Flexistipes sp.: one gene and its partner. The protein of the gene in region 1 interacts with the protein of each later gene in a pairwise test. Links are inferred from orthologs where the notes say so. Each region holds a gene or a part of one and is shown in the gene's direction. Other genes may lie near its edges.

Evidence for each region.
Region 2: the proteins of UMU13_RS00645 (region 1) and rplL interact in binary tests that used the Escherichia coli proteins (3 or more experiments, as listed by UniProt). The link is inferred for Flexistipes sp. from one-to-one orthologs.

What each region holds. Positions count from the first base shown.
Region 1 is NZ_JAXKVW010000001.1:145,130-151,125, forward strand. Bases 2,009-5,996 are described here. They hold UMU13_RS00645 (DNA polymerase III subunit alpha), read left to right. Parts: upstream 2,009-2,310; coding sequence 2,311-5,796; downstream 5,797-5,996. Other genes in these bases: mobB (molybdopterin-guanine dinucleotide biosynthesis protein B), read left to right, coding at 2,009-2,301; thiD (bifunctional hydroxymethylpyrimidine kinase/phosphomethylpyrimidine kinase), read left to right, coding at 5,808-5,996. Also shown: UMU13_RS00630 (ComEC/Rec2 family competence protein), read right to left, coding at 1-1,392; UMU13_RS00635 (hypothetical protein), read left to right, coding at 1,406-1,612; more of mobB, read left to right, coding at 1,678-2,008. UniProt on the Escherichia coli protein: DNA polymerase III is a complex, multichain enzyme responsible for most of the replicative synthesis in bacteria. This DNA polymerase also exhibits 3' to 5' exonuclease activity. The alpha chain is the DNA polymerase catalytic subunit.
Region 2 is NZ_JAXKVW010000003.1:165,273-168,089, forward strand. It holds rplL (50S ribosomal protein L7/L12), read left to right. Parts: upstream 1-1,125; coding sequence 1,126-1,509; downstream 1,510-2,817. Other genes in the region: rplA (50S ribosomal protein L1), read left to right, coding at 1-490; rplJ (50S ribosomal protein L10), read left to right, coding at 587-1,108; rpoB (DNA-directed RNA polymerase subunit beta), read left to right, coding at 1,607-2,817. UniProt on the Escherichia coli protein: The binding site for several of the GTPase factors involved in protein synthesis (IF-2, EF-Tu, EF-G and RF3). Is thus essential for accurate translation.

The sequences.
Region 1 (5,996 bases):
ATGTTTTTTTAAATAATCTTTTTTATTCACTGTATTTGATCTTGTTTTAAAAATATATCTGCACCCCGGAGATACTTTGTTTACACATATATTTGAAAATTTTTTCGTCTTGTTTTGAATTTTTATATACATGTTTTTTCCGTCATAAATATTTATATCTCCGGATTCAAAGTTTTCCAAAGAAAGTTCAGCCGCCAAAGGTAAAAAGCTATACTTGAAATCGGAATACCACCCTTTGTAAAAAATTTCTTTTCTATTGCCGTCAATATTGATAAATCCTTTCGACCTGATCATTTTAGGTATATAAATGCCATCGGGGCTTTTTTGGGGAATCAGCGGAAGCAGCAGAACAAACAAAAGTAAAATTCTACGCTTTAAAAGTACAACTAAAAGCATCAGTAAAATAACCGTTACAAAGATATTATAGTCGATTTTGTTCAAAACAAAGAAAGAATATGTCCATTTGTACAGTAAATCTAAAACATCCTTAGTGAGATTCTCAAAAACAACTAACGGATTAATCAGAACTGCCGGACTTACAAGATAACCAAGTCCCAATATAATCAACACTGAAATAAAGGGGAGCATCACTATCGTATTTAATACGCTCATATAATTAAAATTGCCAAAATAGTAAAGAATAAAAGGCGAGGTAAACACAGTGGCCGCTACCCCCACCTTCACCGGCTCTGTGAACCAGGAGAATCTGCCCCGATCTGCATCCTCTTTTCTATTGCGGAGAAAATAAACAATACCGAAAACGGCAGAAAAGGAAAGAAGGAAAGAGATATCATTTGTTATCTCAGGATCAATAAGCATAAAAATACCGGCAGCAAACAGTATCATTTTTCTCAGTTCTGTTTTCACATCAAAAAAATAAGCGGTCATCACAATGAGCGCAAAAAGTACTGCTCTGATTACGGTAATTTTAAAGCCTGTAAACGGCACAAGTAATATCAAAAAAGGCAGCGATATCAGAAAGCGAAGTTTTATATGCAGAAAAGATAACAGCCATAAGATTCCACCGAGAATTATTCCAACATGAAGCCCTGATATTGCAAGCAGGTGGTTTAGACCGGTAACAGTAAACTTATCCACCAAAGTATCCGACAGAAAATTTTTGTCTCCCATTACAAGGGCATTCGTCAGTCCTGCCTTAAGACCAGATGAATAATAAAGTTTTTCGGATAAATTTTTCCTCGAATACAGCAGGTCTGAAACAAGCGGCAGCCTGAACCTGTATTTATTTCCGCTGCTGTAAATATTAATTCCGTATTTCGTCATCTTTCGGACAAATTTCCCTGCTATAACGTCACCGGGCTCCAATTCCACATCACTGAAATATGTGCCGGCAGTTGTTTCATAGACATAGCTTGCATTTGTATCAAACATGTGCTCTACAACTATGAAACTATACTTTTCTGCTAAACCAAAAAATATTATAAGTATAAGTACAACAACCCGTATTCTTCTCTTTAAAAATAATAACACCAGCAGAAAGGAAGTAAACAGATGGGCAGTTGCTGAGAAGGGAAGCAGATTCAATAAAAGTGCGGAAACAAAAAACAATTCCACTTTTTTATTTTTAATCATTGCAGCATACACATATTAATTTTATATAATAGATATTAAAATGTAAATTTAATTTATCCCGATATTAATCAAGGAGCCTGAATAATGGAAAAATATATACCCGTTATCTCCTTCGTTGGTTCATCCGGAAGCGGAAAAACCACATTCCTGGAGCAAATTATTCCTGTTTTTATTGACAAAGGATATAGAATCGGCGCAATTAAGCATGACGCTCATAAGTTTGAAATAGACAAACCGGGAAAAGATTCCTACAGACTAAAGCAGGCGGGAGCAGAAATTGTCTGTATCTCTTCTGCTGAAAAACTTGCCCTGATACAGTCTTGTGATAATGAGTACAGTGTTGAAGAGCTTATTCTTAAATTTTTCGGCAATGTTGACCTGGTACTTACAGAAGGCTACAAAAAAAGTGATTTGCCCAAATTTGAAATTTATCGGAGTGCAAATAACAAACCGCCGTTGAATTTCACAAACAAAGAACTCATCGGAGTAGTGTCCGATGATAAACCGGATGTGGATGTCCGGGTATTTAGCTTTGCAGAAAAAGATGAAGTGGTTAGCCATATTCTGGCCATCGCAGCTGAAACCAGCCCTGAGGTTGTTATCACAGGGGTTGAGGAAAAATATCAAGGGCCGCTAAAAGAGTATTTGACAGCTCTGGCAACTCTTACTAACGTTAATAAAATAAAAGTAAAAATAGATATGGAATAGGTGAATTATATGCAGCAAAAGCAATTTGTACATCTTCATCTGCACTCCCAATATTCCCTCCTTGACGGTGCCATATTAGTCTCTGATCTGATGGAAAAGCTAAAAAGCCAGGGGGTAAAAGCGGCTGCGATAACCGACCACGGGACAATGCACGGAATAGTCGATTTTTATACCCAGGCGCTGAAAAACAATATTAAGCCAATAATAGGATGTGAAGTATATGTAGCTCCGGATGACAGAAAAAACAGAAACTACTCGAAACAAGAGGACAAGAATTACCACCTTATTCTTCTTGCCAAAAATAATAAGGGCCTGAAAAACCTTCAAAAGCTCGTATCTATAGCTCAGCTGGAAGGGTTTTATTACAAACCGAGAATAGATAAGGAAGTGCTTCAAAATCATTCCGAAGGGCTGATCGGCTTATCAGCCTGCCTTGCAGGTGAACCACAGAAACACATATTGAACAATGATTTTAAAAAAGCCAAAGAAGCTGCCCTGGAATACAGAGATATTCTTGGAAAAGATGACTATTATCTTGAACTCCAGGAAAACGGAATGGCCGAACAGAAAATTGTCAACAAAGGTCTTATAAATATATCACGGGAAACAGATATCCCCCTTGTGGCATCAAATGACTGTCATTACCTGAACAAAGGGGACGACAAGGCTCACCAAATCCTTATGTGTATCCAAATGCAGGAGACGATAAGCAGTACAAGCAAGCTGGAAATTCACTCCGATCAATTATATGTAAAATCACCGGAAGAGATGTGGGAAGCTTTTGCAGAAGTGCCCGAAGCTTGTGAAAACACCCTTAAAATAGCCGAACGCTGCAACGTTTCCCTCAATTTTGACGATCTGCATCTGCCGGAATTTGATATTCCTGAAGGGTACTCTGCAAACAGTTATTTTGAACATATTGCAAAACAGGGCCTCCATAAAAAACTTGCAGATATCCCTGCAGATAAACATAAAGCATATTATGAGCGTCTGAACAGTGAACTGGAAATTATCAAGATGAGAGGTTATGCCGGATACTATCTGATTGTGTGGGATTTTATCAACTATGCCAGGGAAAACAACATTCCGGTAGGCCCCGGCAGAGGATCAGGTGCAGGATCTCTGGCGGCTTATGCAATGGGGATTACCGATATAGACCCCATAAGGTTCAATCTTCTTTTTGAGCGTTTTCTCAATCCCGAAAGGGAAAGTATGCCCGACTTTGATATAGACTTTTGTATGAACAAAAGGGAGCAGGTTATAAAGTATGTGGTAAACAAATATGGTGATGACCGTGTAGCCCAGATTGTTACCTTTGGTAAGCTTTTGGCCCGCGGTGTTATCAGAGATGTGGGAAGGGTACTTGAGATACCTCTGAAAACCGTCGACAAAATCGCCAAACTTATCCCCGAAAAGCCCAACATGACTTTGAAAAAAGCCATCAGAGAGGACCCTGATCTGAAAAAGAACATAGAAAGCGTTGAAAACGGCAGGGAACTTCTGGAACACGCTCTGAAACTTGAGGGTCTTCTGAGAAATGCCGGTATGCATGCGGCGGGAATAGTTATCTCAGATAAGCCTCTGGTGGAATATGTGCCGCTCTGTAAGGGGCAGAACAATGAAGTCGTAACACAATTCGAGAAAAATACACTTGAAAAGGTGGGATTGGTTAAATTTGATTTCCTCGGGTTGAAAAACCTGACGGTAATTGATGAAGCAGTCCAACGGGTTAACACGAATAACAGTACAAAGCTTGATATCAATAAAATACCGCTGGATGATAAAAAAACATATGAAATGCTTTCCAGCGGAAATACTACAGGTGTTTTTCAGCTGGAAAGTACCGGCATGAGAAATCTGCTGAAAAAAATAAAGCCGACTACTTTTGAAGATATTATCGCCCTTGTAGCTCTATACAGACCGGGGCCGATCGGAAGTGGAATGCTCGATGATTTTGTAAAAAGAAAACACGGAACCCAGGAAATATCATACATACTGCCCGAACTGGAACCCATCCTAAAAGAAACGTACGGAATCATCGTATATCAGGAACAGGTTATGCAGATTGCCCAGGAAATAGGTGGATATTCCCTTGGCAATGCTGATCTGTTGAGAAGGGCAATGGGGAAAAAGAAGCCCGAGGAAATGAAAAAGCATAAACAAATATTTCTTTACGGTGATAAAAATCTCGGAATAGAGGGTGCCAAAGGACGGGGTTATGATCTGGAGATTGCTGAAAATATTTTTTCATTGATGGAGAAATTTGCCGAATACGGTTTCAACAAAAGTCACTCAGCTGCTTATGCAATGGTTGCCTATCAGACGGCTTATTTGAAAACCCACCATCCGATTGAGTATATGGCGGCACTTATGACTTGTGAGCTCGATAAAGGCGAAAAAGTGGTATCTTTTATTGAAGAATGCAAGAGAATGGGGATAGAGGTATTGCCTCCGGATATCAATAAAAGCTGCAAAGATTTCACCATTGACGACGGTTCTATAAGATTCGGTCTGGGTGCTTTGAAAAATGTGGGTTACGGAGCCATAGACTGTATCGTAGAAGAAAGGGAAAACAACGGCCCATTTAAAAGTATCTATGATGTCTGTAAACGGGTTGATTTAAGACAGGCAAACAAAAAAGTATTTGAAGCATTGATAAAAGCAGGGGCATTGGATGATTTCGGAAAAAACAGAAGGCAGCTTCTTCAGGTGCTGGAAACCGCTATTGATCTGGGGCAAAAGAAACAAAAATATAAAAAGGAAGGTGTGGTTACAATTGATGATTTGCTGAAAGACGCAAACAGTGATGATGACGATGAAGACGAATTTTACCCGGATGTGGAGGAAATGCCGGAAAACGAGCTGCTGAAGTTTGAGAAAGAGATACTTGGGTTTTACATAACGAATCACCCACTTTCAACCTATTCAGCTGTGCTGGACTTATTCTCCATGAAAACTACAGAACTCTCCGGATATTCTGACGATACGCAGGTGACATTGGGGGGTATTGTTAAAGCAATAAAAACCCATATCACCAAAAAAGGCGAAAGGATGGCTTTCGTAACACTGGAAGATATTGAGGGAACTATTGACCTGGTGGTATTCCCTTCAGTATTCAGGGAGCATGTCAGAAATATCGAAGAAGACAGAATTATTATTGTAAAAGGGAAATATAACAGTGATGAGGAGAAGGAATCTGTTCTGGTGGAAGAAATTTATGAAATCAACGAGGCTATTGAAACACTTGCAGATTCGTTGCTTATAAAACTCAATATGATAGGCTTCACAGAGGAAAGGCTGAGTAAACTAAAAAATATAATTACCCGTTATCAGGGAACCCTGCCTGTAAAACTTGAAATTGATAACCCTACAAAATATAAATTAAGTATGGAAGCCGGAGAAAATTTTGCAGTAAAACCCTCACTTTCTCTCTTTAAACAGATTGAAGATTTACTGGGCAGCAATACATATGAAATTATGCTAAAAGCATCCTAAAGGAGGTATCAATGCGGCAGGCACTGACCATAGCCGGCTCTGACAGTGGCGGGGGAGCCGGAATTCAGGCGGATTTAAAATCGTTCGCAGCTGCGGGAGTATATGGAACATCCGTTATAACGTCCGTAACTTCTCAGAATACACAGGGAGTTACTGATATTTTCAACCTGCCCCTCAGCTCAATAGAGTCTCAACTTGAT
Region 2 (2,817 bases), on another replicon or contig:
GAAAGTTCTTGTTTTTGCAAAAGGGGATAAAGCCCAGGAGGCAAAAGACGCAGGTGCTGACTATGTAGGCGACGACGATTTGGTGACCAAAATTCAGGGAGGTTGGTTTGACTTTGACAAGGTAGTTGCAACACCCGACATGATGGCAAGCGTAGGTAAGTTAGGTAGGTTATTAGGGCCAAGAGGGTTAATGCCCAACCCCAAAGTGGGCACAGTAACAAACAATATTAAAGAAGTGGTAAGTGATCTGAAAGCCGGTATGATAGAATACCGGGTTGACAAGGCCGGGATAATACATGCCCCGGTTGGAAAGAAAAGTTTTGAAAGCACACAGTTGGCTGAAAATCTTAAGTCTTTGATCGATTCGCTGGTAAAAGCGAAACCCGAGTCTGCCAAGGGGCAGTATGTAAGGGGAGTTTATATCTCTACAACGATGGGACCGGGACTTAAAGTTGACCAACAACAACTGCTTGGAGAACTGAAACTGTAAAAATCGAAAGTAATTCTGGTTGAAGAAGCAGGTGTGCAAACGTAAATCCTGCGGAAACCGGTTGTTATAGATGCGGCCGGAAAGAGGAGGACTAAATTGAAAAGAAGTGATAAAGAGCAGTTAGTAGAAGAACTTTCAACCGAAATATCCGAAGCTTCTGCAATTTTCCTTACAGATTTTAAAGGATTGAACTTTCCTCAGATGGAAAATGTCAGAAGTACAATAAAATCTTTAGACAGCAACTTTAAAGTTGTTAAAAATAGACTTTTGAAACTGGCCCTGGAAAAACAGGAAATAGAAGGACTTCATGAGCACCTTGTACAACCTACAGCTTGCGCCATTGTTAAAGGAGAACCAACAGCAGTTGCCAAAGAGTTCAAAAAGTTTGCCAAAGAATACGACGCTTTCGATATCAAAGGTGGGTATTTTGAAGGAGCAGTGTTAAGCGAACAGGATATTATTGCCCTTGCGGATATACCTTCCAGAGAGGAATTGTTGTCGAAAATGTTAGGAAGCATGACAGCGCCGGCAAGAAATTTTGTTTCCCTTCTTGCAAATGTTCCAAGGAACTTCTTGAATGTGCTTAATGCCATTAAGGATCAAAAAGAAAATAATTAACTTATGGAGGATAGGATATGTCTATCACAAAAGAACAAGTAGTTGAATTTATCGAAAATATGTCTGTTATCGAGCTGGCTGACTTTGTTAAAGAGCTCGAGGACAAATTTGGTGTTTCTGCTGCAGCACCTATGGCTATGGCTCCCGGTGCGGCTGCAGGCGGCGAAGCTGCTGAAGAAGCTGCTGAACAAACTGAGTTTGATGTTGTGTTATCATCAGCTGGTGATAAGAAGGTTCAGGTTATTAAGGTTGTCAGAGAGATAACCGGACTTGGCCTTAAAGAAGCCAAAGCTCTTGTGGACGGTGCACCAAAACCTGTTAAGGAAGGTGTTACCAAAGAGGAAGCGGAAGAACTCAAAGGAAAACTTGAGGAAGTCGGCGCAGGAATAGAAATAAAGTAACTATTTTTAAAATTTAACGCAATATATTCATTAAGGGCGCAGCTGCGCCCTTAATGTATCTTAGTAATCAAAATATAATTCCCGGCAGGTGGAAAACATGACAAAATCTTCAAATTCCATCGAAAGATTAAATTTTTCAAAAATCAGACAGGTGGTAGATTTACCGGACTTAATCGAAGTCCAGAAGGAATCATATGCCCAGCTGCTCCAGGAGCATGTACCTTCGCACGAAAGACTGGAAAAAGGTCTGGAGCAGGTATTCAGGGAAGTCTTTCCCATTACCGATTTCAATGAGACATCTATTTTGGAATATGTGAGCTATGCTCTTGATAAAGCAAAATATACTGCATCTGAAGCAATACAGCGTAAAACAACATATGCTGCTCCGCTTAGAGTAAAAGTTCGTTTGGTGAACTATGATATAGATGAAGAAACCAATGAAAAATCCGTTTTATCGGCAAAAGAGGCTGAAGTTTATCTTTGTGATATTCCATTAATGACGGAAAGGGGTACATTTGTCATTAACGGTGTGGAAAGGGTAGTTGTTAATCAGTTACACCGTTCCCCGGGGATATTTTTTGAAGATGCTACGGCTGGAAAAAGTGTTGTGGAAAAACACTTGTATAGTGCGCGAATAATCCCTTACAGAGGTTCCTGGATAGATTTTGAATTTGATGCAAAGAATGTGATGTATGTCAGAATTGATAAAAAACGGAAGATTCCCGTAACCGTACTTCTAAAAGCTCTTGGTCTGGATGAACAGAAAATACTCGGTACTTATTACGGTACAGAAACGATACATTTCACTGATGACGGGATGGTTAAGGATTTTGATCCGGAAAAAATTATCGGCAGAAGAAACAGCTGTGAAATCAAAGATGAAACCGGTGAAATACTTGTAAAAGCTAACTACAAGATTACAAAAGCAGCAAGAAAGAGGCTTGTTAAAGCTGGAATCCAATATATACCGATAAATATAGAGGATATTGAAGAAACATATATAGCTGAAGATATTGCTGATCTGGAAGGGGAAATTATTGCAGAGTCAAACACCCCTATCAGCGAAGAAATTCTTGAAAGGTTGAAAGATAACGGTATAGAATCTTTTAAAGTTTTGAGTATTGACAGGCAGTCAAGCGACAGTGCCATAAGAGATATCTTAGCATCTGACAAGGTTAAAACACAGGAAGAAGCACTCTTGGAAATATACAAGAAGTTGCGCCCGGGTGAACCGGCCACTCTTGAGACTGCACAGAATCTGTTTGATAATCTGTTCTTTAATGAAAAACGTTATGACCTATCCCGAGT